Regions from separate parts of the Streptomyces sp. SLBN-31 genome, predicted to be linked through region 2. Evidence: predicted binding sites of a transcription regulator. Region 2 holds the regulator's gene; the other holds the start of a gene.
The links. Region 2 encodes HspR, which represses chaperone genes until heat shock. Its sites were predicted from a motif close to TTGAGNNNNNNNNNCTCAA; they were not measured.
Positions count from the first base shown of each region.

Region 1: the regulator HspR is predicted to act here: its motif matches at 8,203-8,221, upstream of lon (endopeptidase La).

Region 1 covers NZ_VFNC01000001.1:727,229-737,208, forward strand. The annotation lists gene FBY22_RS03505 (response regulator transcription factor) at 1-420, opposite strand, end outside; gene FBY22_RS03510 (spermidine synthase) at 555-1,232, opposite strand; gene FBY22_RS44400 (AAA family ATPase) at 1,407-5,417, shown strand; gene FBY22_RS03520 (cupin domain-containing protein) at 5,494-5,868, shown strand; gene FBY22_RS03525 (hypothetical protein) at 5,865-6,296, shown strand; gene FBY22_RS03530 (rhomboid-like protein) at 6,403-7,170, shown strand; gene FBY22_RS03535 (SMP-30/gluconolactonase/LRE family protein) at 7,167-8,084, opposite strand; gene lon (endopeptidase La) at 8,244-9,980, shown strand, end outside.
Region 2 covers NZ_VFNC01000003.1:917,476-927,455, forward strand. The annotation lists gene dnaK (molecular chaperone DnaK) at 1-1,367, shown strand, start outside; gene grpE (nucleotide exchange factor GrpE) at 1,364-2,020, shown strand; gene dnaJ (molecular chaperone DnaJ) at 2,063-3,244, shown strand; gene FBY22_RS41875 (heat shock protein transcriptional repressor HspR) at 3,250-3,696, shown strand; gene FBY22_RS41880 (fibronectin type III domain-containing protein) at 3,764-5,407, opposite strand; gene FBY22_RS41885 (sugar ABC transporter substrate-binding protein) at 5,702-6,820, shown strand; gene FBY22_RS41890 (helix-turn-helix transcriptional regulator) at 7,076-8,116, shown strand; gene FBY22_RS41895 (helix-turn-helix transcriptional regulator) at 8,148-9,161, opposite strand; gene FBY22_RS41900 (hypothetical protein) at 9,266-9,460, shown strand; gene FBY22_RS41905 ((2Fe-2S)-binding protein) at 9,504-9,800, shown strand; gene FBY22_RS41910 (pyridoxamine 5'-phosphate oxidase family protein) at 9,964-9,980, opposite strand, start outside.

The DNA of each region.
Region 1 (9,980 bases), on a different contig from region 2:
CGCGGCCCGCTCCACGCGCCGCAGCAGGACGTGCACGCGCGCGGCCAGCTCCCGCATCGAGAACGGCTTGGTCATGTAGTCGTCGGCGCCGACGCCGAGCCCGACCAGCATGTCGGTCTCGTCGTCGCGCGCGGTGAGCATCAGCACCGGCACCGGACGGGCGGCCTGCACACGGCGGCAGACCTCCAGGCCGTCGAAGCCGGGCAGCATGATGTCGAGGATCAGCAGATCGGGCTGCCAGGCCTCGGCGGTGTCGACGGCGGCCGGGCCGTCACCCGCGGTCTGCACGAGGAATCCCTCGGCGCGCAGGCGGGCCGCGATGGCGTCGACGATGGTCGGGTCGTCCTCGACCACCAGCACCCGGCGCTGTGCGCCAGGAGTCGCCGTCGTGCCGTTGTGGGATGTGTGGGTCTGCTCCATCGCCCGCCCCTGAGTTGCTTTCCGGAATGCGTGGGGTCATTCCTTCTGACTGGCTCATGCCTGCGCATGCTTGCGATTGACGCTTGAATGATCCGCGTCAGGGAAGCAGGGTACGGGGAGTAACCGCGCTTCGGCTATCCAGGTCGGACGGCGAGGTGCACCGCGTCCGGAACGCCCCGGGCAACCGGGATCTCTTCGGTACGCACCCGTTGGAACCCGGCATTCCGCAGTGTTCCTTCAAATTCCGGAGAGGGCCGCGCGGACCACACCGCGAGTACGCCGCCGGGTTTCAACACCCTTGCGCAGCTTGCGAGTCCGGCCGGCGAGTACAGCCCGTCGTTGCCGTCGGTGACAGTCCAGTCCGGACCGTTGTCGATGTCCAGGCAGAGGGCGTCGTAAGTGGCGGATGTCTCACGGAGGTATTCGACGAGATCCGCCTCCACGACGGTGGTGCGGGGATCGGCCATGGCCCGGCCGGAGATTTCCGAAAGGGGCCCGTGAAGGTGCCAGTCGACGACGGCGGGTTCCCGTTCCACGACGGTGACGGCGCCCCAGCGCGGGTTCGCCGCTGCGTGTGCGAGCGAGAAGCCGACGCCCAGGCCTCCGATCAGCACGGCGGGGTCCGGTCGGTCGTCCAGTTCGGCGAGCGCCACGTCGACGAGCAGGCGCTCCGAGCGCCCGTCCGAGGTGTCCATCAGGAAGCACCCGTTGGCGATGATCTGCAGCAACTCCCCGTGCCGGCGCAGCGCGACCTCCCCGTAGGGGCCCTCGCGACGGTCGAGCACAACTGGCGTGTCGTAGGCGGCGGTCATGGTCCCATCCTGCACGAACCCGGAACGGGGGTGCGGGGAATCGCAGGGGTGACGGGCGCGGGGACCGCCGCACTCCCTGCCCGCCGGCCGCCCGTGCACGGTCCGCCCTCGCGCGCCCCGCGGTGGGTGCCTACGCTCGAGACAGCGACGGATCGGCGAGATCGGCGGGGCTGTATGGCCGCGGAATACCCGTTCGTGGGACGCGAGGGCGTGCTGGGTGAGCTGCGCGCGGCCCTGCGGGCCGCCGCGGCCGGCCGGGGCGGGCTGGTGACGCTGGCCGGGCCGGCGGGCGCCGGCAAGACCCGTACGGCCGAGGAGGCCGCCGCGCACGCCGAGGGCTTCCGCACGCTGTGGACGTGGTGCCCGCCGCAGACCGTCGGGCGCGCCTTCCGGCCCTGGACGCGGCTGCTGCGCGAGCTGGTCGCCGACGACGTGGCCTGCGGCCGGCTGGTCACCGGGTCCCCGCCGTTGCGGGCACTGGTGTCCGGGGCCGGCCCCGGCGCCCTGCGCGGCGCGGACCCGGAGGCGGCCCGCCTGCGCCTGACCGCCGACGTGGCCGAGCTCCTCTCCACTGCCGCCCGGCGCCGGCCTCTCCTCCTCGTCCTGGACGACGCCCACGCCGCCGACGCGTCCTCCCTGCGCCTGCTCCTGGAGACGGCCGACACCGCCCGTACGATGCCGCTCCTGCTGTTGGCGACGGCTCGCGACGAGGAGGCGGCCTGGCAGGAGGGCGGTGGCGGGTCGGGCCGGGCTCGGGTGCGGGCGCAACTGGTGCGCCGGGGGCGCGTGTTGGCGCTCGGGCCGTTGCCCGAGAAGGACGTGGCGAGGCTCGTCGAGGCGGCGACCGGGGCGGTGCCGGAGTCGGAGGCGGTGCGGTCCCTGGTACGGCGTACCGGCGGGGAGGCGTTCTTCGTCACCGAGCTGCTGCGGAACGGGAGTTGGAGCGGCGGGGCGGTGGACGGGGAGGGCACCGGGAACTTCCCGGGTGCCGTGCGGGCCGCCGTACGGGAGCGGTTGGCCGACCTCACCCCACGGGCCGCGCGCCTGCTGGACGTGGCCGCCGTGCTCGGCACCCGGTTCCGGCTGGACGTGCTGGCCGAGGCCGCGGAGATGCCGTTGCCGGAAGCGCGGTCGCTGCTGGGCGAGGCCGCCGGGGCCGGCCTGCTGGCGGAGGTGGGCCCCCACCGGGCCGGGTTCCGCCACGACCTCCTCCGGGACGCCGTGTACGACGCCCTCGCCCCCGCCGATCGCGCCGTCCTCCACCACACCGCCGCGGAGGTCCTGGCCGGTTACGCCCGCCGCGGCCGCGACACCGGCCCCGCGGAGGTCGCCCACCACCTGTTCCTCGCCGGCCCCGAACACGCGACGCAAGCGGCGCGGTACGCCTGCGAGGCGGCCGCCCGAGCCGAGGCCCTGTCCGCCTTCGAGGACGCGGCCCACTGGTACGAACGCGCGGTGGCCGCCTGGACGGCCTGCGCCGAGCCGACCGCCACCGACTCCGGGGGGCAGGATGAGCGGGCCGCCCGCGCGTCCAGGGGGCGGGATGAGTGGGCCGCCCGCGCGTCCGGTGGCCGTGGCGATTCGGCCGGTCCCGTGTCGGGTGGCCGTGGCGATTCGGCAGCCCCGGTTTCGGGTGGTCGTGCGGAGCCGGGTGGTCCTGTGTCGGGTGGTCGTGGCGATTCGGCAGCGCCGGTTTCGGGTGGTCGTGCGGAGGCGGCCGGCCCTGCGTCCGGGGGCCGGGCCGAGCGGGCCGCCGCAGTGTCGGGTGGTCGTGCGGAGCCGGGTGGTCCTGTGTCGGGTGGTCGTGGCGATTCGGCAGCGCCGGTTTCGGGTGGTCGTGCGGAGGCGGCCGGCCCTGCGTCCGGGGGCCGGGCCGAGCGGGCCGCCGCAGTGTCGGGTGGTCGTGCGGAGCCGGGTGGTCCTGTGTCGGGTGGCCGTGGCGATTCGGCAGCCCCGGTGTCGGGTGGTCGTGCGGAGCGGGCCGCCTCTGTGTCGAGTGGCCGTGGGGGGCGGTCCGCCCCTGCGTCCGGTGGCCCTGCCGAGTCGGCCGTCCCTGTGTCTGGTGGCCGAGCTGAGTCGGCGGCCACTGTGTCCGGTGGTCGTGCGGAGTCGGCCACCCGTGTGTCCGGGGACGGTGCGGAGCGGTCCGCCTCCGTGCCCGGGAGGCGAGCGGAGCGGTCCGCCCCTGGGTCCGGTGGCCCTGCCGAGTCGGCCGCGCCGGTGTCCGGTGGCCGGGGCGAGTCGGCCGCCACCGCGTCGGATGGCCGGGCCGAGCGGGCCGCTCCGCTGTCCGGTGGCCGGGCCGAGCGCGCAGACGCAGGGCCTCCCGGTCGTGCCGAGCTTGTCGAGATGTTGCTCGGGCTCGGGGCCGCGTGGCTCGGGGCGGGGGAGCGGGAGGCTGCTCGGGGGGCGCTGCTCAGGGCCGCCGGGATGGCGCGGGAAGTCGGGCGTCCGGATCTGCTGGCGCGGGCGGCGCTGGGGCTCGGTACCGGTCCCGTCGGGTTCGAGGTCGACCTGGACGACCGCCCGCAGGTGGACCTGCTGACGGAGGCGAGGGACGCCCTCGGCACCGGAAGCTCTCCGTCAGCCGGCACCTTCACCGCCCTCCACGCCGCCGTCACCGCTCGGCTCTCGCTCGCCGCCGGGCTCGTCGAGTCGCCGGGGCGACGCCTTGCCCTCGCCGAAGAAGCAGTCCGCACCGCCCGCGCGGCCGGTGACCCGGCCACCCTCGCCGCGGCCCTGGCCGCCCTGTGCGACGCCCGGCCCGGCCCCGACCACTGCCGGGACCGGCTCGACTGGTCCGCGCGGATCGTGGCCACCGCCCGCGACCTGCGCGACCCGGCCCTCGAACTCCTCGGCCGACGGCTGCGGTCGGTCGCCCTGATGGAGACCGGCGCGTTCGCCGAGGCCGATGAGGAGGCGGCGGCGTACGAGGCGGTCGTACGACCGTTGCGGCGCCCCCTGTACGCCTGGTACGTGCCACTGTGGCGCGGCGCGCGGGCGCTGATGGAAGGCCGGTACGAGGACTGCGCGAGCGAACTCGACGAGGTCGAGCGGCTGGGCCGCAGGGCCGGCAGCGCGAACGCCGGACTGCTCGCCGTCACCCAGCGCTGGTGCCTGTATGCCGAGACGGGCGACCGCGCCGGGCTGGAACGCGTCCGGGCCGAGGCGACCGTGCTCGACCGCTCCCCGATGCTGTGGCCGCGCGTCACGCTCGCGCTCCTGGCCGCCCAGTCCGGGCGCCCGGAAGAGGCCGCGCGCCGCCTGTCGGCCGTGGCGCCCCGGCTCGGCGGCGCGCCCCGGGACAGCGAGTGGCTGCCGATGGTGGCGCAGGCCGCGGAGACGGTGGCCGCCGTGGGCCCCCACCCCGCCGCTCCCGGCCTGTACGACCTCCTCGCCCCGTATGCCGGCCTGTTCGTGGTGGAGGGCATCGGCGCGGCGATAAGAGGTCCCGTCGAGAGGCATCTGGCGCTGCTGGCAGCGGCCGTGGGCGACCAGGACCGGGCCCGCACGCACCGGACGGCGGCCCTGCGGGCGGCCGAGGCGGTCGGCGCGGTCGCACTCGTCGACCGGATCTCGCGCGAGACGGCACAACCGCCCACGGCCGCCCCGCCCGCCCCGGGCACCGCCCTCTTCCACCACGAAGGTCCCCTCTGGCACCTCCGCTACGCCGGCCGTGAGGTGCGTGTCCCCGACAGCAAGGGCCTGCACGACCTGGCCGTCCTCCTCTCCCGCCCCGGCACCCCCGTGCCCGCCGTCGAGCTGGCGTCACCCGGGCCCGCAGGCACCCTCGGCGGGGACGCCACCGGCCTTCACCCCCAGGGCGACACCGGTGAGGCCGTCGACGCCGTCGCCCGGGCCGCGTACCGCCGTCGGCTGCGGGAGCTGGAGGAGGACGCGCGGGACGCCGATGCCGCGGGGGACGCGGTGCGTTCGGAGCGGATCGCCGTCGAGCGGGACGCCCTCGTCGGGCAGCTCGCCTCCGCGTACGGGATCGGGGGCCGCGTCCGACGTACCGGTTCCCCGGCCGAACGCGCCCGCACGGCCGTCACCGCCCGCATCCGGGCCGCGGTGGAGCGGATCGCCACCGTCCATCCCGAGCTCGGCCGCCATCTGCGCACGGCCGTGCGCACCGGCACCCTCTGCGTCTACCGGCCGGAACAGCCGCCGGCCTGGCGGCTGTGAGCCCCCGCCTCACATCGTGCCGCCCGATCTGACGCCTCCTTCCCGACGGAGAGACTCCGAGGGAAGGCAGGACACCATGCCCCGCACATCCAAGGCCGAGGCCGGACTCCAGGTGGACGAGCCGGTCATGGAAGGCCGCTACGCGCAGGTCGGTCCGTACACGGTCGGTTACGAGACCATGAAGGCGGACATGGATCCCGCCGCGCTGTTCCGGGGCCTGCCCGACGACCGCTGCCAGTGCCCGCACTGGGGCCAGGTCATCAGCGGCAGGCTGGTCCTGCGCTACGCCGACCACGACGAGGTCTTCCACGCAGGCGACGCCTACTACGGCGCCCCGGGCCACCTCCCCCTCGTCTTCGCCGGCACCGAGATCGTCGAGTTCAGCCCCACCGCCGAGCTGACCGCCACCATGGACGTCATCGGCCGCAACCTCGCCGAGGGCCGGTCATGACCACCGCGACCGAAACCCGCGTCAGGGAACTCGCCGACCTCTTCGTGCGGTTCCTGGAGACCAACACGGCCCCCGACGGGCTGTTCACGGACGACGTGTTCCTCGACCTGACCGTGCCGCAGTGGCGGCTTCAGGCCCAAGGGCGCGAGGAACTCGTGGCGCTGCGCCGCCGCAGCCACCCCTTCCTCGGCACGGTCCCCCGCCACCGCGTCGACGCCACGCCCACCGGGTTCGTCCTCGAGTTCGAGGAGAGCTGGGAGGACGGCCAAGGCACCTGGTACTGCCGGGAGTTGATGCGTGCCGAGATCAGGGACGGCCGCGTCGCGGAGGCCTGCGTCTACTGCACCGGCGACTGGGACCCGGCGACCCGGGCCGCACACGCCAGGGAGGTGGTCCTCCTGCGGCCCTGGCCGGACGGGCAGACGTAGGAAACTCCTTAGAGGTTCTTGAGAATCGGCTCACGCGTGGCGTCGGTCATAGACAGTGGCTCGTGGGGCCCCGAAGGGTGGGGGGAAACGGAAGGAGCACCTCACCGTGGAACCCGCCGCGACGGCCGACGCCCACTCCTTGGCCGCGCCCCTCCCCGAGGTCTCCGACCTGCTCGACGGGCTGCCACGGCAGCGGGTGCCGGCCGCGGCACCGGCACCGGCCGGCGCGCGTCGCACGGCCGGCCCCCGGCGGCTTCGCCCCTGGCGTCTCCTGCCCACCCCCACGGGCACCCCGGTCACTTTCGGCTACGCCGCCGTCCTCGCCGTCACCTCGCTCGTCGCCGCCCACGCCTCCCCGGCCCTCGTCAACGCCCTGCAGCAGGCTTCCAGCACGGACGTGGCCCACCTCGTCCGCACCCCGGTGCTGGTCCTGTTGGCCAGCGCGCTGTGGGTGGCCGGCGGGCTCGTGTCGCCGTACGTCGTGTGCTTCCTGCTCGTCCTGACCGCCCTGGAGCGGCGGATAGGCGGCGCCCGCGCCGTCCTCGTATTCCTGCTCGGCCACGTCCTGGCCACCCTCGCGACGGAGGGGGCCGTGGGGCTGGCGGTCCTGGCCGGGCACCTCCCGCACAGTTCCCTGCACCGCCTCGACTACGGCATCAGCTTCGGGGTGGCCGCCGCCGTCGGCTCCCTCGCGGGCCTGCTCGGGCCGTGGCTGCGCCGGCCCCTGCTGGTCCTGTTCGGCGGCATGCTGGTGGAGGAGCTGATCGAGTTCACGGACCCGATGACCAACTGGGGTCACCTGATCGCCCTCTCGATAGGCGTCGCGACCTGGCCGCTGGTGCGCCGCTGGCGTCGGGAGGCTGAGGCGGCCTAGACGCGCGGCGCGCCCGTCACCGACATCACCAGGGAGTACACCGTGGTCGCCGCCGTGATGAACAGGCGGTTGTTCTTCGGGCCGCCGAACGTCACGTTGGCCACCGTCCCGGGCACCCGGAGCCGGCCGATGAGGGTGCCGTCCGGGGCGTAGCAGTGCACCCCGTCCTCCAGGGCTGCGGCCCACAGCCGGCCCTCGTCGTCGAGCCGGATGTTGTCGTAGTGCACCCCCTCCCCGGCCTCGGCGAAGACCCTCCCGCCGGACAGCGTGCCGTCGTCGGCGACGTCGAATACACGGATGCGGGCGGCCCGCGAGTCGGAGACGTACAGCCGCCGCTCGTCCGCCGACAGGATCACGCCGTTGGGCCCCTCGAACCCGTCGGCGGCAAGATGCACCCGCCCGCTCGCGGGGTCGATCCGGTACACGTTGCAGGCGCCGATCTCGGACTCGGCGCGGTGGCCCTCGTAGTCGCTGAGGATGCCGAAGTCCGGGTCGGAGAACCAGATCGTGCCGTCGGAGCGTACGACGGCGTCGTTCGGGCTGTTGAGGCGCTTGCCGTCGCAGCGGTCGGCGAGGACGGTGACCGTGCCGTCGGGCTCGGTGCGGGTCACCCGCCGGTTGCCCTGCTCGCAGCTGACCAGCCGCCCCTGCCGGTCGAGGGTGTTGCCGTTGACGTGACCGGCGGGGTGACGGAACACGCTCACCGCGCCGGTGGCCTCGTCCCACCGCAGCAGCCGGTCGTTGGGGATGTCGCTCCAGACCAGCTGCCGCCACGCGGGCACGTACAGGGGGCCCTCCGCCCAGCGGCAGTCGTCGTACAGCACCTCGAGCCGCCCGTCGCCGTTGGCGCAGCGTCCCGTGAGGAAGCGGTCGTCCAGAACCTCGTACAGGCCGTTGACCACGTGACCGGACATGTCCACCCCTCGCTGCCGCTGATCGGAACGTGATCCAACCTACGCCGTGTCAGGTCCCTTGCTGATCGCTTACAGCGAACGTCACGGCGGCCCGGGAACATCCGCGGAGCCTCGCGCATTGAGTCGGCATAGCTCAACTTGACTGCCGAAGGGGAGATCATGGCTTCGACGTCCACACCGCTCACCCTGCCCGTGCTGCCGCTCGACGGCGAGGTCGTGCTGCCCGGCATGGTGGTTCCGCTGGACCTCAACGACGCCGACGTACGCGCCGCGGTGGAGGCCGCCCAGGCCGCCGCCCGGTCCGAGCCCGGGAAGCCCAAGGTCCTCCTGGTTCCACGCATCGACGGGACGTACGCGAGCACCGGTGTCCTCGGCACCGTCGAGCAGGTCGGCCGGCTGGCCGACGGTGACCCGGGCGCCCTCATCCGCGGCCGCGGCCGCGTGAGGATCGGCGCCGGCACCACCGGGCCGGGCGCGGCGCTGTGGGTCGAGGGCACGCGGATCGACGAGAGCGTTCCCGAGCCGCTGCCCGGGCACGTCGCCGAACTCGTCAAGGAGTACAAAGCCCTCGCCACCGCCTGGCTGCGCAAGCGCGGCGCCTGGCAGGTCGTGGACCGCGTGCAGGCCATCGACGACGTGTCCCAGCTCGCCGACAACTCCGGCTACTCGCCGTTCCTGACCACCGAGCAGAAGATCGAACTGCTGGAGACCACCGACCCGGTCGCCCGCCTCAAGCTCGCCACCCAGCACCTGCGCGACCACCTCGCCGAGCAGGACGTCGCCGAGACCATCGCCAAGGACGTCCAGGAGGGCGTCGACAAGCAGCAGCGTGAGTTCCTGCTGCGCCGTCAGCTCGAAGCCGTCCGCAAGGAGTTGCGCGAGCTCAACGGCGAACAGGACGGCGAGGAGTCCGACGACTACCGCGCCCGGGTGGAGGCCGCCGACCTGCCGGAGAAGGTCCGCGAGGCCGCCCTCAAGGAGGTCGACAAGCTGGAGCGGTCCAGCGACCAGTCTCCCGAGGGCTCCTGGATCCGCACCTGGCTGGACACGATCCTCGAACTGCCGTGGAACGAGCGGACCGAGGACGCCTACGACATCCAGGGCGCCAAGGCCGTCCTCGACGCCGAGCACGCCGGCCTGGAGGACGTGAAGGAGCGCATCACCGAGTACCTCGCGGTGCGCAAGCGCCGCAGCGACCGCGGCCTCGGCGTCATCGGCGGCCGGCGCGGCGGCGCCGTCCTGGCCCTCGTCGGGCCGCCCGGCGTCGGCAAGACCTCGCTCGGCGAGTCCGTCGCGCACGCCATGGGCCGCAAGTTCGTGCGGGTCGCCCTCGGCGGCGTTCGCGACGAGGCGGAGATCCGCGGCCACCGCCGTACGTACGTCGGCGCGCTGCCCGGCCGTATCGTCCGGGCGATCAAGGAGGCCGGCTCGATGAACCCGGTCGTCCTGCTCGACGAGATCGACAAGGTCGGCTCCGACTTCCGGGGCGACCCGGCGGCCGCCCTGCTCGAAGTCCTCGACCCGGCGCAGAACCACACCTTCCGCGACCACTACCTGGAGGTCGAACTCGACCTGTCCGACGTCGTGTTCCTCGCGACGGCGAACGTCCTGGAAGCCATCCCGGAGGCGCTGCTGGACCGTATGGAGCTGGTCCGCCTGGACGGCTACACCGAGGACGAGAAGGTCGTCATCGCCCGTGACCATCTGCTCCCGCGCCAGCTGGAGCGGGCCGGCCTGGACAAGGACGAGGTGACCCTCGACGAGAGCGCGCTGCGCAAGCTCGCCGGGGAGTACACCCGCGAGGCGGGCGTGCGCACCCTGGAGCGGTCGATCGCGCGGCTGCTGCGCAAGGTCGCGGCCCAGCACGAACTGGGCGACCGGGAGCTGCCGCTCACC
Region 2 (9,980 bases):
ACGACCAGACGATCCTCGTCTTCGACCTCGGTGGCGGTACGTTCGACGTCTCGCTGCTGGAGATCGGCGACGGCGTCGTCGAGGTGAAGGCCACCAACGGTGACAACCACCTCGGTGGTGACGACTGGGACCAGCGCGTCGTCGACTACCTGGTGCAGCAGTTCAAGTCCGGTCACGGCGTGGACCTCGCCAAGGACAAGATGGCCCTCCAGCGCCTCCGCGAGGCCGCCGAGAAGGCCAAGATCGAGCTGTCCTCGTCCACCGAGACCTCGATCAACCTGCCCTACATCACCGCCTCCGCCGAGGGCCCCCTGCACCTCGACGAGAAGCTCACCCGCGCCCAGTTCCAGCAGCTGACCGCGGACCTGCTGGAGCGCTGCAAGACGCCGTTCCACAACGTCATCAAGGACGCCGGCATCTCCATCAACGAGATCGACCACGTCGTCCTCGTGGGTGGCTCCACCCGTATGCCCGCCGTCGCCGAGCTCGTCAAGGAGCTGACCGGCGGCAAGGAGGCCAACAAGGGTGTGAACCCGGACGAGGTCGTCGCCATCGGCGCCTCGCTCCAGGCCGGTGTCCTCAAGGGCGAGGTCAAGGACGTCCTGCTCCTCGACGTCACCCCGCTGTCCCTCGGTATCGAGACCAAGGGCGGCATCATGACCAAGCTCATCGAGCGCAACACCACGATCCCGACCAAGCGCTCCGAGATCTTCACCACGGCCGAGGACAACCAGCCGTCCGTGCAGATCCAGGTCTACCAGGGCGAGCGCGAGATCGCGGCGTACAACAAGAAGCTCGGGATGTTCGAGCTGACCGGTCTGCCGCCGGCCCCGCGCGGCGTGCCGCAGATCGAGGTGTCCTTCGACATCGACGCCAACGGCATCATGCACGTGACCGCCAAGGACCTGGGCACGGGCAAGGAGCAGAAGATGACCGTCACCGGCGGCTCCTCGCTGCCGAAGGACGAGGTCGACCGGATGCGCCAGGAGGCCGAGCAGTACGCGGAGGAGGACCACCGCCGCCGCGAGGCCGCCGAGACCCGCAACCAGGGCGAGCAGCTCGTCTACCAGACGGAGAAGTTCCTCAAGGACAACGAGGACAAGGTTCCCGGCGAGGTCAAGACCGAGGTCGAGGCCGCCGTCGAGGAGCTGAAGACCGCGCTCAAGGGCGAGGACACCGCCGAGATCCGCACCGCCACCGAGAAGGTCGCCGCGGTCTCCCAGAAGGTCGGCCAGGCCATGTACGCCGACGCCCAGTCCGCGCAGGCCGCGGGCGGCGCCGACGCCGGTGCCGAGGCGCCCAAGGCCGACGACGACGTCGTCGACGCCGAGATCGTGGACGACGAGCGCAAGGACGGTGCCGCGTGACGGAGGAGACCCCGGGCTTCGAGGAGAAGCCCGACGTCCCCTCAGGCGCCACCTCTGACGACGCCGAGCCGAAGGCCGCCACCTCCTCGGAGGGGGCGGCCCCGGCCGGGGACGCAGCTCAGATCGCCGGTCTGACGGCCCAGCTGGACCAGGTGCGCAAGGCGCTCGAGGAGCGCACGGCGGACCTCCAGCGGCTCCAGGCCGAGTTCCAGAACTACCGCCGCCGCGTGGAGCGGGACCGGATCACCGTCAAGGAGATCGCCATCGCGAACCTCCTGACCGAGCTCCTGCCCGTGCTCGACGACATCGGCCGCGCCCGGGAACACGGCGAACTCGTCGGCGGATTCAAGTCCGTCGCGGAGTCGCTGGAGACCGTCGCGGCGAAGATGGGTCTGCAGCAGTTCGGCAAGGAGGGCGAACCCTTCGACCCGACGATCCACGAGGCCCTGATGCACAGCTACGCGCCGGACGTGACCGAGACGACCTGCGTGGCGATCCTGCAGCCCGGGTATCGCATCGGCGAGCGCACCATCCGGCCCGCCCGGGTGGCCGTCGCCGAACCGCAGCCGGGCGCGCAGACGGTCAAGGCCGAGGGGGCCGAGGAGGCTCCCGCGGCCGGCGACGAGAAGGACAACGGCCCTGAGGAGGGCTGACGTAGACACCGAGCGGAACACCGGAAAGGGGGCGCGTCGAGGATGAGCACCAAGGACTTCATCGAGAAGGACTACTACAAGGTCCTCGGCGTCCCCAAGGACGCCACCGAGGCCGAGATCAAGAAGGCGTACCGGAAGCTCGCCCGCGAGTTCCACCCGGACGCCAACAAGGGCAACGTCAAGGCCGAGGAGCGCTTCAAGGAGATCTCCGAGGCGAACGACGTCCTCGGTGACCCCAAGAAGCGCAAGGAGTACGACGAGGCCCGCACCCTCTTCGGCAACGGCGGCTTCCGCCCGGGGCCGGGCGGCGCGGGCGGCTCCTTCAACTTCGACCTGGGCGACCTCTTCGGAGGCGGCGCCCAGGGCGGCGGTCAGGGGGCCGGCGGCTTCGGCGGCGGGCTCGGTGACGTCTTCGGGGGCCTGTTCAACCGGGGCGGCTCGGGCACCACGCGCGTGCAGCCCCGGCGCGGCCAGGACATCGACACCGAGGTCAGCCTCAACTTCACCGAGGCGATCGAGGGTGCGACGGTCCCGCTGCGCATGACCTCGCAGGCACCGTGCAAGGCCTGTTCCGGCACCGGCGACGCCAACGGCAACCCGCGGGTGTGCCCGACGTGCGTCGGCACCGGCCAGGTGGCCCGGGGTTCGGGCGGCGGCTTCTCGCTGACCGACCCGTGCCCGGACTGCAAGGGCCGCGGTCTGATCGCGGAGAACCCCTGCGAGGTCTGCCACGGCAGCGGGCGCGCCAAGTCGTCCAGGACCATGCAGGTCCGTATCCCGGCAGGGGTGGACGACGGCCAGCGCATCCGGCTGCGCGGCAAGGGTGCGCCGGGTGAACGGGGCGGTCCGGCGGGCGACCTGTACGTCACGGTCCACGTCTCCGCGCACCCGGTCTTCGGCCGCAAGGGCGACAACCTCACCGTCACCGTGCCGGTGACGTTCTCCGAGGCGGCGCTCGGCGGCGAGGTCCGGGTCCCCACCCTGGGCGGCCCGCCCGTCACCCTGAAGCTGCCGCCGGGCACGCCCAACGGCCGTACGATGCGCGCCCGTGGCAAGGGCGCGGTCCGCAAGGACGGCACCCGCGGGGACCTGCTGGTCACCGTCGAGGTGAGTGTCCCGAAGGACGTGACGGGGAAGGCTCGTGACGCGCTCGAGGCGTATCGCGAGGCGACCGCGGGCGAGGACCCGCGGGCGGAGCTGTTCCAGGCGGCGAAGGGAGCTTGATCGAGATGGACGGCCGTCGACGCAACCCGTATGAACTGACCGAGGAGACCCCGGTCTACGTCATCTCGGTGGCTGCCCAGCTCTCCGGTCTGCACCCGCAGACCCTGCGCCAGTACGACCGCCTCGGCCTGGTCTCCCCCGACCGCACGGCCGGGCGGGGCCGCCGCTACTCGGCCCGCGACATCGAACTGCTCCGCCAGGTGCAGCAGTTGTCGCAGGACGAGGGCATCAACCTGGCCGGCATCAAGCGCATCATCGAGCTGGAGAACCAGGTCGCCGCGCTCCAGCAGCGCGTCGTCGAACTCCAGGCGGCCGTCGACGGGGCCGCCGCGGCGATGCAGCAGCGAGAGGCCGCCGTGCACGCCTCCTACCGGCGCGACCTGGTGCCGTACCAGGAGGTCCAGCAGACCAGCGCGCTGGTCGTGTGGCGGCCCAAGAAGGCGAAGGACTAGCGACACGCGTGGACGAAGGGGCCCGGAGGCGCAGACCTCCGGGCCCCTTCGCATGCTCTCGCGGGCGTCAGCGGCCGACGAAGAACTCCAGCGTCGAACTCTGCCCGCTCTGGCGCCCGTAGGCGTCCACGGCGTACACGGTGGCCGTGCAGGGGCCGTTGTACGGCGGTGTCCAGGAGATGTCGCCGGTGGTGGACAGCTGCGTGCCGCTGGCGCCGCAGGCGCCCTCGATCTCCCAGGAGTAGCCCTTCAGGACGCGGTCCTCGTCGCCCGCGCCGGGCGCGGCCGTGACCTTGACGGGGGAGCGGGCGGGGATTCCCGCCGAGACGAGCGTCAGGCTCGGCGCGGCCGGGCCGGTCTGGGTGGCCCGGGTGAGCCGGTCGACGGTGAGCACGTCGGAGGGCGCGGACTCGGCGCCCGTGCCGTCCACGGCGACGACGTAGTAGGACGCCTCGCCGGCCGGGGCGACGATGTCGTCCCAACCGCCGCCGCGCACGCTGCCGATGGCGCTGAAGCCGCCGTCGGTGCGGCGGTAGACGTTGTACTGACCGGAGTCCTCGGGCAGGTCCCAGCGCAGCTCGGTCCGGTCGTCGTGGAGGGTGGCGGTCAGTCCGGCCGGGGCGGGCGTGCCGCTCGGCTCGGGCCGGGTGGCGGTCACCGGGGCGGAGGCGGGGGAGACGTTCCCGGCGCCGTCGACCGCGTACACCCGGTAGACGTAGGCGGTGCCGGTGTCGGCGCGTACGTCGGTGAAGGACGTGCCGGTCACCAGGCCGGGTCCGTCGGCGTCCTGCTGTCCCTCGGGCGCGCCCCACACCTCGTAGTGGTGGACGTCCGCCGCGCCGGAGGCCTGCCAGGCGACGGTGTTCCCGGCGGTGGTGCCCTTCGCCGTGACGCCGGTGGGCTCTCCCGGCGCGGTGCGGTCGACGGTGGTCACGCCCTGGTCCGCGGTGCCGGCCGAGGTGTTGGCGGCCTTGTCGTAGGCGCGCACCTCGTAGTAGTACGTGTCGCCCGTCATCGGCAGGGCGGTGTCGGTGTACGACGTCGAGGTGGTCGTCGCGAGCGGCGCGGAGCCGAACGACGTGCCCTTCAGCCGCCGGTAGACCCGGTATCCGGCGAGATCCATCTCCTTGTTCTTCGTCCAGGTCAGCTTCGCCTTCCCGGTCGCCGCGTCGTACGACAGCGAAGTCCCGGCGGGCACCAGGGGCTTGACCTGGTCGACGGCGGCGGAGGTGCGGGGGGTGTAGGTGAACCGGACCTTCGCGGCGCCGGTGAAGTTCGCGTAGTCCACCCGGAGGGTGTGCTTGCCGGAGGGGATGGTGACGTGGACGGTCTTCTGCACCGTCGACGACACGTTCTTCCAGAGGTCGATCCTGCGGGTGCCGTCGAGGTAGACGCGGATGCCGTCGAGGCCGCTCGCGGTGAGCGCGAAGGGGCCGCCGGAACCGAAGTCGCGGGTGACGCTCCAGCGGACGCCGAAGTTGTCCTTCGGCAGGCCGGTGGCGGGGGCACCGCTCCAGCTCTGGTCGATGACGCTGTCGCAGTCCGTCTTCTTCGCCGTACCGGAGAAGGCGGTGTTCCCGAAGAACTGGCGCTTGAAGACGGGCGAGGTGCAGGTGGTCGCCGCGGAGGCGGTGGAGACGGACGCGCCGAGGAGGGCGCCCGCGGTCGCGAGCACCAGCGTCGAAGCCGTCGTACGTCTGGCTGAGTTCATTCGATCCTCTGATCGGTCGAGGACGGCTGTTCGGGACCGTCATGATCACGACTCGCGAGGTATCGGCTTGGTTGTACGGATCTTTGCCTGACGATTGCCTGCCGTTGCATGGAGAGTCCGTAAAGGGTGTTTGGAGGCGTTTCCTTCATGTCTTCACAAGCCAAGCGGAGCGTGGCGTTGCGCACTCGTTAAGTGGTTCCGCTTGACGCCCGGGGGCGGCTGCGCGTTGGCTTTTCAGACATCCGGGCACCTTCAGGCGCCCGTGTCCCGTAGGCACCAGAAGTGAGCAGGCCTGTGAGCAGTCCCACGCGTCGTATCGCCATATCCGTGGCCGCGTCCACGATGACCCTGTCGCTGGCCGGGTGCGGCATGCTCAACGCGTCGGGGGACAGCAGTTCGGCGAGCCCGACGAAGGGCAACGACGTCACCATCGGCCTGTTGCTGCCGGAGAAGGCCAACACCCGCTACGAGGACTTCGACTACCCCATCATCAAGGACCAGGTCGAACTGCTCACCAAGAAGCAGGGCAGCGTCGACTACCAGAACGCCGACCAGGACGCCAAGAAGCAGGCGAGCCAGATGCAGAAGATGATCGACGACAAGGTCGACATCATCCTGCTGGACGCCGTCGACTCGCACGCCATCGCCGGCGAGGTGAAGAAGGCCAAGGACGCCGGCATCCCGGTCATCGCCTACGACCGCCTCGCCGAGGGCCCCATCGACGCCTACGTCTCCTTCGACAACGAACTGGTCGGCGAGGTCCAGGGCCGCACCCTGCTCGACGCCCTCGGAGGCAACGCCGACACCTCCGACAAGGTCGTCATGATGAACGGCTCGCTCACCGACCCCAACGCCAAGCAGTTCAAGGCGGGTGCGCTGTCGGAGCTCAACGGCAAGGTGACGATCGCCGCGTCCTACGACACCAAGGACTGGAAGCCGGAGAACGCCGAGGCCAACATGACCCAGGCGATCGACAAGATCGGCAAGGACAACATCGCGGCCGTCTACTCCGCCAACGACGGCATGGCGGCCGGTGTCATCGCCGCCCTGAAGAAGGCCGGCGTGACGAAGATGCCGCCCATCACGGGCCAGGACGCCGAACTGGCGGCCGTGCAGCGCATCGTCGAGGGCGACCAGTACATGAGCGTCTACAAGTCCTACCCGCAGGAGGCCGAGGCCGCCGCGCAGATGGCCGTGGCCAAGGTGCAGGGCCACGACATCCAGTTCGACGCCCTCACCCAGGACACCGTGGACAGCCCCACGAACCAGGACATCCCCGCCCAGCTGGTCACCGTGACCGCCCTGACGCGGAAGAACATCAAGCAGACGGTGATCTCCGACGGCATCTACACGGTCTCGCAGATCTGCACCTCGAAGTTCACCTCCGCCTGCGCGTCGGTCGGGCTGAAGTAGCCCGGAGCGCGCAGCGTCGGATATCCGCCATGAGACCCCGTCGGAAGCACGTTCTGGCGGGGTTCTCCACGATGCCCCCACAAGTCCCCTGTACCACCGTCATCTTGTTGCAACCCGACGTACGGAGGGTCCGAAATACCCGTACAAACCGGTGCTTTCTTTAGGCCGTGGCCGTCGAAGCCGTGTTGCGGAGCAGGGTGTGTCCGCGCATAGTTGCGCTGCGGAAGACGGCGGAACCGGGGGGTGGGATGGACGATGGCCGGGCACGGGGCGGACGCTCATCCACACGGTGCTGACCGACTCTGCGAGGCCGGGGACCGCGTGTACTCCCGGGCCGTACGGCGCGGACGGGTGTCGCGCCGCGACGCCGAGCCGGTGCCCTGCCTGCTGGAACTCGCCCTGCTGCACCCCGACCCCGACGACATGGACTGGCTGGTCCCGACCTCGCCGCAGGAGGTCATGACCCGGCTGCTGCGCGGGGTGTACGACGAGGTCAGCTCCAGTCAGCGGCGGGTGGGTTCGGCGGTGGCGGCCTTCGAGTGGTACGCCGGCCTCGGGCCCTCCCTCCAGCAGCCGGGCCCCGCCGAGGGCTCCGCGATCCGTGTCCTGGACGGGCTCTCGCGCATCCAGGCCGCCATGGACGAGGCGACAAAGGCCTGCACCACAGAGGTCCTCACCGTCCAGCCCGGGGGCATCCGGCCGGAGCACGAGCTGACCGAGGGCCTGCACCGGGCGCTCGCCCTGCGCGGCCGGGGCGTGCGGATGCGCGACCTGTACACGCACGTGGCCCGGCACGGCCAGGGCCTGCTCAACTACCTGGAGCTGATGGGCGACGCGGTCGAGGCCCGCACCCTCGACGAGGTCATCGACCGTCTGATCCTCTTCGACCGCACGGTCGCCTTCATCCCCGCCAACGCCGACCGAACCCTCGCCCTGGAACTGCGCCACCCGGCCCTGGTCGGCTATCTGGGTACGGTCTTCGACCGCCTGTGGCGGCTGGCCATCCCGCTGACCGCCCCGCTGCCCGACACCGGCATCGAGGGCATCTCGCACCGCGAGCAGTCCATCGCGGCGCTCCTCGCGGAGGGCCACCAGGACGCGGTGATCGCGGAACGGCTGGGGATAAGCGTCCGTACCTGCCGGGCCCACATCGCGCGGCTGTCCGAGACCCTGGGCGCGGCCAGCCGCACCCAACTCGGCGTCCGCATCGCCCAGGTGGGCCTGGACGGCCCGCGTCACCCCGCTGACGTCACGCCGGTCACTCTTCCGGGTCAGGAGTCCCGGACGGCCCGCTGAGCCCGCACGGGGCCCGCGCTGCCCGTCCGGATCAGCTGTCGGGGTCGAGGATCCCCGACTGGGCTATCAGGTACCCGAGTTGGGCCCGGCTGCCGCTGCCCAGGACCGTGGCCAGTTTGGCTATGTGGGCCCGGCAGGTGCGTACGTTCATGCCCAGCCGGCGGGCGATCGCCTCGTCGACGTGTCCCTCCACCAGGAGCTTGGCTATCGAGTGCTGGATGTCGGTGATGCCGTCGCGGGCGGTCTCGTAGGGAGCGCCCGCGTTCAGCGGTACGGACCGTCCCCACATGAACTCGAACAGCCGCATCAGGTACCGGATCAGCCCGGGGTGACGGAGTTCCAGGGCGACCTGCTGGTCGTCCCTGGCGGGGATGAAGGCGACCGTCTCGTCGCAGATGATGAGGCGTTCCACCACCTCGTCGATCGTCCGGTACTCCACCTTGCCGTTGGCGAGCTGAGCGACGTACGCCAGCTTTTCCGGGCTGTAGCGGGCGGTGTGCTGGTACAGCGTCCGGATGCGCACACCACGTTCGATTAGTGGCTTGTCTCTCTCCAGGCCCTGGATGAGGCTCTGTTCGGAGAAGCGGTCGTCGCTCGGCTGGATGGTCAGCATCTCGCTCCGGCACTGGGCCGTGGCCATGTTGAGGGCCGCGTTGATGCGTTTCCCGCCCTCCAGCACGGTGATCGAGTCGTCGGTCGCGGCGGCTTTGGCGCTCAGCGCCATGAACGGCTCGAAAGTGTCGGCGAGCTGAATGGACAGCCGCCGGCGTTCTGTGATGTCGCGCTCGATCGGGTAGAGCCGTTCGGCCAGCGCGGCCGACGGGGACACGGGCCGCAGCCAGTCCGCATCATCCGGATCCGGGTGGAGAAGGGCGAACTCGATCAGACAGGGAGCGGACTCCACGTCGGCCCGTGCGACCCGCCCCGTGCGCAGGGCGTTCGCATAGAGTCGGCCACCTTCCTCGCAGAGCTCGGTCACCGCATGGGGATGCGCCGCCTTAGTCTGATTTGCCACGAAATCTCCACCCCCCAGGGTCCTGAACATGCAGGAACATGATGCATCGATCCTGTGGCCATGACGTGCCTGAATGAGCCATCGTCTTATCCGACGGGGGAAGAGGAGACTTTCAAGTGAGGACGAAGCCGACCATGCGCAACAGAATGCTTCGCTCGGTGCTTGTGGCCGCCCTTTCCGCCGTTGTCGGACTTGTGGTGCTGGGCGGTTCTTCCGACGCGAAGGAGAACACCCGAGCGGACTCCCACTGGCCGTCGGTCGCCGCGTCCACCGTGCTCGCCGACGGCCCTGCGGCGACGGTCGGCACAGACGACAGCGCCGGGAGCTGACGACGTGACCACTCCACCGGACGACCGTTCCTTCCGTAGAGAAATGGCCACCGCCTACCGATCCGGATGGCACTTCATCGACCTGGTCACCGCGATCCCCCACTCCGGTGACTCGTTGATGGTGACCGTCTTCGGTGAGCCGGTCGTCGTGACGCGGGACGAGGACGAGGACGTGCGGGCGTATCGATGTCTGCGGCGGCCTCGGGGGGCGCCGCAGCCCGTGCGATGTGCCGTCCGGTACGGAATGATCTTCGTCAACCTGGACCAACGAGACCATCGGCTGGTGGAACCGGAAACCCCCAACGTACGGACCATCTCAGCCACCCCCCGCAGTGCCTGACGCGATTCCCCCGTCGTAACAGATCGCTCAGGTGCTTCCCCCCGCAGCGGCGTCACCGTGACCTGAACACGGTGACGCCGCTGCAGTTTCCGGGCGACATTTCCCGCCGTCGATGCAATCGTCCGGCGCGCCTCAGTGGCCGAAAACCGTCAGTCGCGCCTCGTCAGCCACGCCCCATCG